DNA from 2 places in the Streptomyces sp. JNUCC 63 genome. Region 2 is predicted to be linked to the other one. Evidence: riboswitches for the same ligand, from Rfam matches in the RefSeq annotation. Region 2 holds a riboswitch; the other holds the start of a gene.
What was found. A riboswitch is a leader RNA that binds a small molecule or an ion and turns the genes downstream of it on or off. The one in region 2 is predicted to bind cyclic di-AMP.
Positions count from the first base shown of each region.

Region 1: another riboswitch for cyclic di-AMP. It lies ahead of ACX25U_RS21745 (transglycosylase family protein); the one in region 2 lies ahead of ACX25U_RS04665 (M23 family metallopeptidase).

Region 1 is NZ_CM135963.1:4,711,605-4,715,767, reverse strand. It holds gene eno (phosphopyruvate hydratase) at 1-202, opposite strand, end outside; gene ACX25U_RS21745 (transglycosylase family protein) at 426-1,142, opposite strand; cyclic di-AMP (ydaO/yuaA leader) riboswitch at 1,147-1,313, opposite strand; gene ACX25U_RS21740 (transglycosylase family protein) at 1,497-2,549, opposite strand; gene ACX25U_RS21735 (cytochrome P450 family protein) at 2,778-4,031, opposite strand; gene ACX25U_RS21730 (nucleoside triphosphate pyrophosphohydrolase) at 4,154-4,163, opposite strand, start outside.
Region 2 is NZ_CM135963.1:1,006,837-1,010,999, forward strand. It holds gene ACX25U_RS04650 (carboxymuconolactone decarboxylase family protein) at 1-38, shown strand, start outside; gene ACX25U_RS04655 (TetR/AcrR family transcriptional regulator) at 97-741, shown strand; gene ACX25U_RS04660 (SGNH/GDSL hydrolase family protein) at 713-1,498, opposite strand; gene ACX25U_RS04665 (M23 family metallopeptidase) at 1,612-2,568, opposite strand; cyclic di-AMP (ydaO/yuaA leader) riboswitch at 2,573-2,764, opposite strand; gene ACX25U_RS04670 (alpha-galactosidase) at 3,033-4,163, opposite strand, start outside.

The sequences.
Region 1 (4,163 bases), 3.7 Mb from region 2:
TCTCGACGCCCTTGCCCTGGTAGCGGTTGGGGTCTCCGTCACGGAGCTCGATGGCCTCGAAGGCGCCGGTGGAGGCGCCGGACGGGACGGCGGCACGACCCGTGCTGCCGTCGTCGAGGCCGACCTCGACCTCGACCGTGGGGTTGCCTCGGGAGTCCAGGATTTCCCGGGCTACGACGACGTCGATGGACGGCACGAGCATCTCCTTCGTGGATGTGACGCTTGAAGTGCGGGGCGTGTGAGCCTTGCGACTAGAGCCTAACCGTCCGGGGCCGTCGGCCGGCCGACCGACCGTCCCGTGGACGGGGTGGGACAGGCTGACGATACCCTTTTTGTTTCCGGCCGGAACAAAAAAGAGCCCCGCCCCGGTGCGTACGGGGGACACGCACCGGGGCGGGGAGCCCCTGGGGACGGGGGCGGGCCGGTTACTTCAGGTGCAGCTGCTGGCCCGGGTAGATGAGGTCGGCGTTGTCGACGACGTCCTTGTTCAGCTCGAACAGCTTCTGCCAGCCGCCCTGGACGCCGTTCCGCTCGGCGATGGAGCTGAGGGTGTCGCCGGAGACCACCTTGTACTCGCCGTCGCCCTTCTTGACCTTCTCGCCGGTCGGGGTGGTGACGGTCTTCTTCGGGGCCGGGGCCGGACGCGCCGCCGAACGGTTGGCGGCCCGCTGCTCGGTCGAGCGCTTGGTGGTGCCGCTCTTCGCGGAGCTGCTGGAGTCGCCGCTCTTGGAGCCGGCGCTCGACGAGGAGGGGGCGCCGCCGTTGTAGGCGGCACCGGACAGGCCCTTGCCGCAGACCGGCCAGGCACCCTTGCCCTGGCCCGCGAGGACCTTCTCGGCGACGGCTATCTGCTGCGACTTGGCGGCCAGGTCGGCACGCGGGGCGTAGGCGGTGCCGCCGAACGCCGCCCAGGTGGACTTGGTGAACTGCAGGCCGCCGTAGAAGCCGTTGCCGGTGTTGATGGACCAGTTGCCGCCGGACTCGCACCGGGCGACCGCGTCCCACTCGGAGGCGGTGGCGGCGGAGGCGTTGCCGGCCGCCATCAGCGGGGCGGCGACGGCGGCGCCGGTGACACCGGCGAGCGCGACAACGCGACTGGCCTTGGACGGACGACGGTGCTTGCCCTTGCCGGAGAACAGCATGGATGAATCCCCTCACCGACGCCTGCGAGGTGAGCTGTCGGGTTCGGGCCGGTTGAGTTGCCCGGCCGTGCCTCTTCCGCGAGGCACGGCTCCACCCCTAGCCGCTCCGTCAACTGTCCGGCGCGGCACTTACCTTGGGTCCCCCGCTCCTGCCTACGGCGCTTGACGCGACGACTGTTCCCGTGCGGCCGCTGGCAGGATTCGGCGTTCGCGGCAGCCGGGGCTCGCGATGGCGAGCGGTCATGACCGTAGACACGAGATCCGCGGAATTTCAAAGACGATCAGGGCTTCTGAGACTCATCCCACACTTTCACCGAAAGGGACATTCAGTGCGAAGTGTGGCGCGAACTCCCGCTACTTTTGGGCCGTTTCGGCAGGGACATCCAGGGTCTGACCGGCGACGATGTGACCCGGGTCGGCACCGATCGCCTGCTTGTTCGCGTCGTACAGCGCGCTCCATCCACCCTGGAGGCCAAGGGAGTCGGCGATGGACTCGAGGGAGTCGCCGGAGCGGACGGTGTAGGAACTGCTCGCGTTGGTGCGTACGCCGTTGCCGCCGCGTGAGGCGTGACGGCCGGAGGGAGCGGCGGTACGGCTGTCGACCGAGCCCTCGACCGCGCTGCCCCCGCGGTGGCGGCCGGTACCGAGCGCGCCGGTGTCGACCAGCGCCGAAGCGCCCTCGACATAGCCGGAGTTGTCCGAGTCGCCCCATTCGGGCGCGATGGAGGGCGAGGCGGTGGGTGCCGAGGTGTCACTCGCGTCGACTTCGGGCGCGGTGTCGGACTTGGCCGACTTGTCCGCCTTGCCGGGCGAAGAGGCCGAAGGCGACGGCTTCGCCGGAGTCGCGCTCGGCGTGGATGCCGCATCGGACTCGGCGGCGGACGAGTCGGACGAACCGGACGAGTCGCCCGACCCTTGCGACGAGTTGGACAGGCCGAGACCGTTCGACAGGGAGGGGCCGGACTTTCCGGACGAGTTGGAGGATCCGGACGAACCGTCTCCCACACCGGTGTCGACGTTCGCCGCGCCGGACTTCTTGCTGAGCCCGGAGAGCAGTCCGCAGGTCGGCCAGGCGCCGGGGCCCTGGTCGGCGAGCATCTTCTCGGCCACGGCTATCTGCTGGGACCGGCTGGCCTGGTCGGCGCTCGGGGCGTAGTCGAGGCCGCCGTACTTCTCCCAGTCCTCCTGGGTCAACTGCAGCCCGCCGTAGAAGCCGTTGCCGGCGTCGGCGCTCCAGGAGCCGCCGCTCTCGCACTCCGCCACCTTGTCCCACGTGGTGCCGTCCGCCGCGCTGGCTCCGGAGGCGCCCATCAGCGGGATGGCGATGGCGGATCCGGTCACTCCGGCAGCGACGAGGAGAGCCGGAGCCTGACGGGGGCGACGGTGACGACCGTTCCCGGAGAGCATGCGGAGACCTTTCAACCGACAGCAGTGACAACGAGGCGGCGGATACGGCTGGACACCACCACGTTGATGGGTGAAGGTAGCGGCTGTCGATCACTTGTCACAAGTTAATGCCGCGCAGATCACGTGAAGGTCACGTAGTTGAACGCGTGTCACCTTTGCGCTCGTCGGCGGGCAGCCGCAGGCCGGTGCAGGGCCTGCGCACGGCCCTTTTTCCGGCCCTGTCCGGACTTAGGGGTGCGGGGTGAAGCTCACGGGCAGGGTCCGCAGTCCGCGCATGATGAGCCCGCCGCGCCAGCGCAAGTCGCTTGTTTCCGCGTCGAGTTGGAGATCCGGCAGCCGGGTGAACAGGGTGGCGAGGGCGGTCTGGCCCTCCAGCCGGGCGAGCGGGGCGCCGAGGCAGTAGTGGATGCCGTGACCGTACCCGAGGTGTTGGTTGTCACGTCGGCCGAGGTCGAGGACATCGGGGTCGGTGAACCGCTCCGGGTCCCGGTCGGCGGCGGCGAGGACGACGAGGACCGGGTCGCCGGGGGCGATGTCCTGTCCGCCGACGGTGAGCGGGCGGGTGGCGAAGCGCCAGGTGGCCAGCTCCACGGGGCCGTCGTAGCGCAGGAGTTCCTCCACCGCTGTCTCCAGCAGGTCCCTTTCCCCCTCGGCGAGGGACCGCTGCAGCCGGTCGCGCTGTTCGGGGTGGGTGAGCAGGGCGTAGGTGCCGTTGCCGATGAGGTTGACGGTGGTCTCGAAGCCGGCGAAGAGGAGGATGAAGGCCATGGCGGCGGCCTCGTTCTCGGTGAGGTGTTCGCCGTGGTCGGAGGCGCGGATGAGGCCGGAGATGAGGTCCTCGCCGGGGGTGGGTTCGGCGGGCAGGGCCTGGCGTTTGCGGTGGATGAGGTCGGCGAGGTAGCCGCGCATCTTCTTCACCGAGCGGGCTACTCCGCCGCGGGGGCCCTTTCCGTGGCGGATCATCATGCCTGCCCAGTCCCGGAAGTCGTCCTGGTCCTCGCGTGGGACGCCGAGCATGTCGCAGATGGCGTAGATGGGCAGCGGGAAGGCGAACTCGTGGATGAGGTCGGCGGTGCCGCGGGCGGCGAACCGGTCGATGAGACCGTCGGCGAGTTCCTGCACGCGGGGGGCGAACTCGGCTACGCGGCGGGGGGTGAACGCCTTGCTGACCAGGCGGCGCAGGCGGGTGTGGTCCGGCGGGTCGATGTTGAGCAGGTGCGTCATCAGGTCGGCCTTGCGCTCGCCGGGGATGCCGGTCTTGCCCTTCGCGTGCGCGGGCTCGTCGTGGTGCGCCGGGTTCTTGCTCAGGCGCTGGTCGGCGAGGGCCTGTTTGGCGTCGGTGTAGCGGGTGACCAGCCAGGCCTCCACTCCGCTGGGGAGGCGGGTTTTGTGCACGGGGGCGTGCTCACGGAGCCAGGCGTAGGCGGGGTAGGGGTTGCTGGCGAACTCCCAGGTGAACAGGGTGGGTGGCTGGTCGTGCATACGGTCGACCCTAGACCGTGCGGGCGGGGGACGGCCGAGGGGTTTTCGCCCCCGCCGCCCCTGCCCTTCCCGTCCCTGGGGTCTGCGCCCCGGACCCCCGTCATCGGCCTTCGGTCTCGTCCTCAAACTCCC
Region 2 (4,163 bases):
CCGTACCGGGCACGGACGGGGTCGCCGCGCGGGAGTGACGCGTGCGGCCAGGTCTCGCCTTGTCCCGGTGAAGCGGTGACCGTTTAGGGTGACCGCGTGGCGAGAGTGCGGTTGAACGTGGCCGAGCGGCGCGAGGAGTTACTCCGGGCCGCCATCGGACAGATCGAGACGCGGGGCGTGGCGGCGGTGCGGATCGCCGATGTGGCCTCGGCCCTCGGAGTGAGCAACGCGCTGGTGCTCTATCACTTCTCGACGAAGGAGAAGCTGGTCGCGGCCGCGTTCGCCTACGCCGCCGAGAACGACCTCGCCCGGCTGCGCAAGCTGCTCGACCGCCGTACGACGGCCCTGCGCCGGCTGCGCTCCGCCGTGCGCTGGTACGCGCCGACCGGGCAGGCCAAGGGCTGGCGGCTGTGGATCGAGGGCTGGGCGGCCGCTCTGCGCGAGCCCTCGTTGCGGGAGGTCGCCCGGGATCTCGACCGGCAGTGGAAGGCGGCCATCATCGAGGTGGTCGCGGAAGGGGTGGCGGCCGGCGAGTTCCACTGCCCGGACGCCGCCGGCACGGCCCTGCGTCTGACGGCCCTTCTGGACGGCCTCGCCGTGCAGATGACGGCCTACGACGGCGCGGTCTCCCGCGCCCGGGCCCAGCGCTGGGTGGACGAGGCACTCGCCCGGGAACTGGGCCTGGCGCGGGAGGCGTTGAGCGCGCCGGCTGTCAGGCCACCGACTCGATCCGCATCCTGATGTCGTCCGGCGACAGGGTGCCCTTGGCCGTCACACGGTCGCCCGAGGACTCGCCGCGCAGCCGGCGGCCGATCCACGGCACCAGGTACTCGCGCGCCCAGTGCACGTCGTCACGTCGGATCTCCAGCGTGCCGCGCGGCGGCAGCGGCGGCCAGGGCTGTTCCGGGTCGGCCGGGACGTCGACGCCGAGAACCTGGCCGGCGCGCAGCGCCACGCGCGTGTGCCCCTCGGGTGAGAGGTGCAGGCGGTCGTGGTCCCAGGCGCGGCGGTCCTGGACGGTCTTCAGCGACCACAGGTCGAGCACCGGGCAGCCGTAGCGGTCGGCGATGGCCCGTACATGCCCGTTGTACGTGGCGATCTTGCCGCGCAGGTGCTTGAGCACGGGCACGCCCCGGGTGTCGAAGCCGGTCGTCACCAGGACGGTGCCGGCGACGGCGGTGAGCCGGGCGACCGCTTTCTCGAAGCGGTCGGCCACGTCGTCCGGGTCGGTGCCGGGCCGGATGATGTCGTTGCCGCCCGCACAGAACGAGACCAGGTCGGGGGCGAGTCCGACGGCCTTCGGGACCTGGTCCGTCACGATCTGGTCGAGCAGTTTTCCGCGCACGGCGAGGTTGGTGTACTGGAAGTCGCCTTCGGGCCGCCGGTCGGCGAGCAGTACGGCGAACCGGTCGGCCCAGCCGACGAACGCCCCGTCGGGGCCGGGATCGCCGACGCCCTCGGTGAAGCTGTCCCCCACCGCCACGTACGACCCGATCACTGATCTGCTGTCACTCTTCGAATCGTCTGCCACATCGGCCCATGATTCACCTTCGGATGTGACCTACGCGACCGTAGGCAGGGGTTGACGGACGGTGAGATAAGCCACGGTCGTCAGCCGAAGGCGACGCCGTGCGAGCGGAGGTAGGCGGCCGGGTCGACGTCCGAGCCGTAGTTCGGCGTGGTACGGATCTCGAAGTGCAGGTGCGGGCCGGTCACGTTGCCGGTGGCGCCGGACAGGCCGAGCCGCTGTCCCGCGCCCACGCTCTGGCCTGCCGAGACGGAGAGCGACGACAGGTGGGCGTACTGGGCGTAATGGCCGTCGTTCAGCTTGATGACGACCTGGTTGCCGTAGGCGCCGCCCCAGCCCGCGGAGACGACCGTGCCGGCCCCGACGGCCTTGACGGGGGTGCCGGTCGGGACGGCGAAGTCGACACCGGTGTGGTAGCCGCTGGACCACATGCCGCCGGCCACGCGGTAGCCGGTGCCGACGGCACTGCCGGCCACCGGGAGGGTGAAGCCGGTGGAGACGGCCTCGGCGGCCCGGGCGGCCGTCTTCGCCTTCGGGGCCGAGGACGCGGAGGACGGGGAAGGCGCGGAGGAATGCTTGGAGGACGACTTGGGGGACGACTTGGGGGACGCGGACGGCGAGGACGAGTCGGGCGCCGCGGACTGGGGCGCCCGGGTGGTGCCGGTCGTCGCGGCCTTGCCGTCGAGGGTGAGCTCCAGGCCCGGGTGGATCAGCGACGGGTCGTCGCCGACGGCCCGGCGGTTGTCCGCGTAGAGCTGCTGCCAGCCGCCGCGGACGTCCTGCTCCTCGGCGATCGCCGAAAGGCAGTCGCCGGCCCGGACGGTGTAGGTCCGTACGTCCGTGTCCTTGGCGGTGGTGTTCTTCTCGGCCACCGGCACGGTCTGTACGGCCCTTTCCGTCGCGGAGTGCGCGGGGGCCGCGTGCGCGCCGGCCGCCCCGACGAACGGCAGGGCGAGGGCGGCGCCACCGGTTCCGGCGGCGGCGAGGGAGCGGGTGAGACGCTGGGTCTTCGGACGGCGGTGCTTACCCTTCGCGGGCATGGCGAATTCCTCTCCGGCGCCTGCGAGGTGAGCTGTCGGGTTCGGGCTGGAGCTGCCCGGCCGCGTGATGCGACTTCACCCCAAGCCTGTTCCGGAAGACCGGAACAGGCGGTGGTTCCTGTGGGTCCCCCGCTCCTGCCGTGCACGGGTGGGTGTGCGGGTCCCGGACGGCGGCAGGATTCGGCGTCCGTCCGGATCGGTGTGGACCGTAGGCGACCAGGACGCGCGGGGACAAGCGGACGGTTCCCTTTCCACGCGTTTCGCTTGGTCCATCACGGGAACCACCGGTCACACCGCGTGAACTCGATCTCCCGTCCGTTTTTCAATCTGCTGGACAGGCCTCAGAATTACGTGAACACGACAAGCAACGCACCGTCACCGTTATGAGGCTTGTCACGCGAGCGATTCCAGCGACCCTTATTCCTGGGCGAGTTCGAATCAACGCCGCAATTCAGGCACAAGGATCAGATGCGGCAGAGGCGAATAACCGTCGCATCGAAGTCGCCCCGCAGCCCGGTGCGCATCCCGTGGTGCAGAAGCACGGCGCCCCGGTGCACTTCCCCGGTTTCGTCGCATGCGTACGACGCCGCCGGATCGAGGCCGCGCAGCCGCAGCGCGGGCGGCGGCTCGCCGTGGTGCTGCGCCTGGAGCCAGGCGAGGACGACGGTCTCGTCCCCGCGGACGTACTGCACCGCGCTCAACCCGCCCCGCGGCGGCCGCAGCCGGTACAGGTCGCCGCGCTGGACCACGGGCCGGATCTCCTTGTAGAGGGCGATCCAGTCCCGGGCCTCGGCCAGTTCCTCCTCCGTCCACCGGGTGAGGTCGCCGCCCACCCCGAGCACCCCGGCCATGGCGCTCACGAAGCGGAAGCGCAGGCTGCTGACGCGCCCGTTGAGCATGGTGTTCGGGCTGTCGGTGACCCAGGCGGCCATGACCCGCGCGGGATGGATGTGGCTGAAGCCGTGCTGGATGGCCAGCCGGTCGAGCGGGTCGGTGTTGTCGGAGGTCCACACCTGGTCCGCACGGGACAGGATGCCGAGGTCGATCCGGCCGCCGCCGCCCGAGCAGGACTCGAAGGCCACCCCCGGGTGCGTGGCCCGCAGCCGGTCCAGCAGGGCGTACAGCGCACGCACATGGTCGGTCCACAGGCGCTGCGGATACGGCTCCCCGGGCCAGCCGGCGTCGGTGAAGCAGCGGTTGAAGTCCCACTTCACATAGTCGATCGGAGCGCCGGAGAGCAGGCCGTGGAGCTGCTCCCACAGGTACTCCTGGACGTCCTCGCGCGCGAGGTTGAGCACCAGCTGGTTACGGAACTCCGTCCGCTTCCGACCCGGTTGATGCTGCGCCCAGTCGGGGTGCGCGCGGTACAGGTCGCTGTCGGGGTTGACCATCTCCGGCTCGACCCAGATGCCGAACTCCATGCCGAGGCCGTGCACATGGTCGGCGAGCGGCTTCAGGCCGCCGGGGAACCGGCCGGGGTCGGGCCGCCAGTCGCCGAGCCCGGCGCGGTCACTGGTACGGGCGCCGAACCAGCCGTCGTCGACCACGAACAGCTCCACGCCGATCGCCGCCGCCCGCCGCGCGAGCGCCCGCTG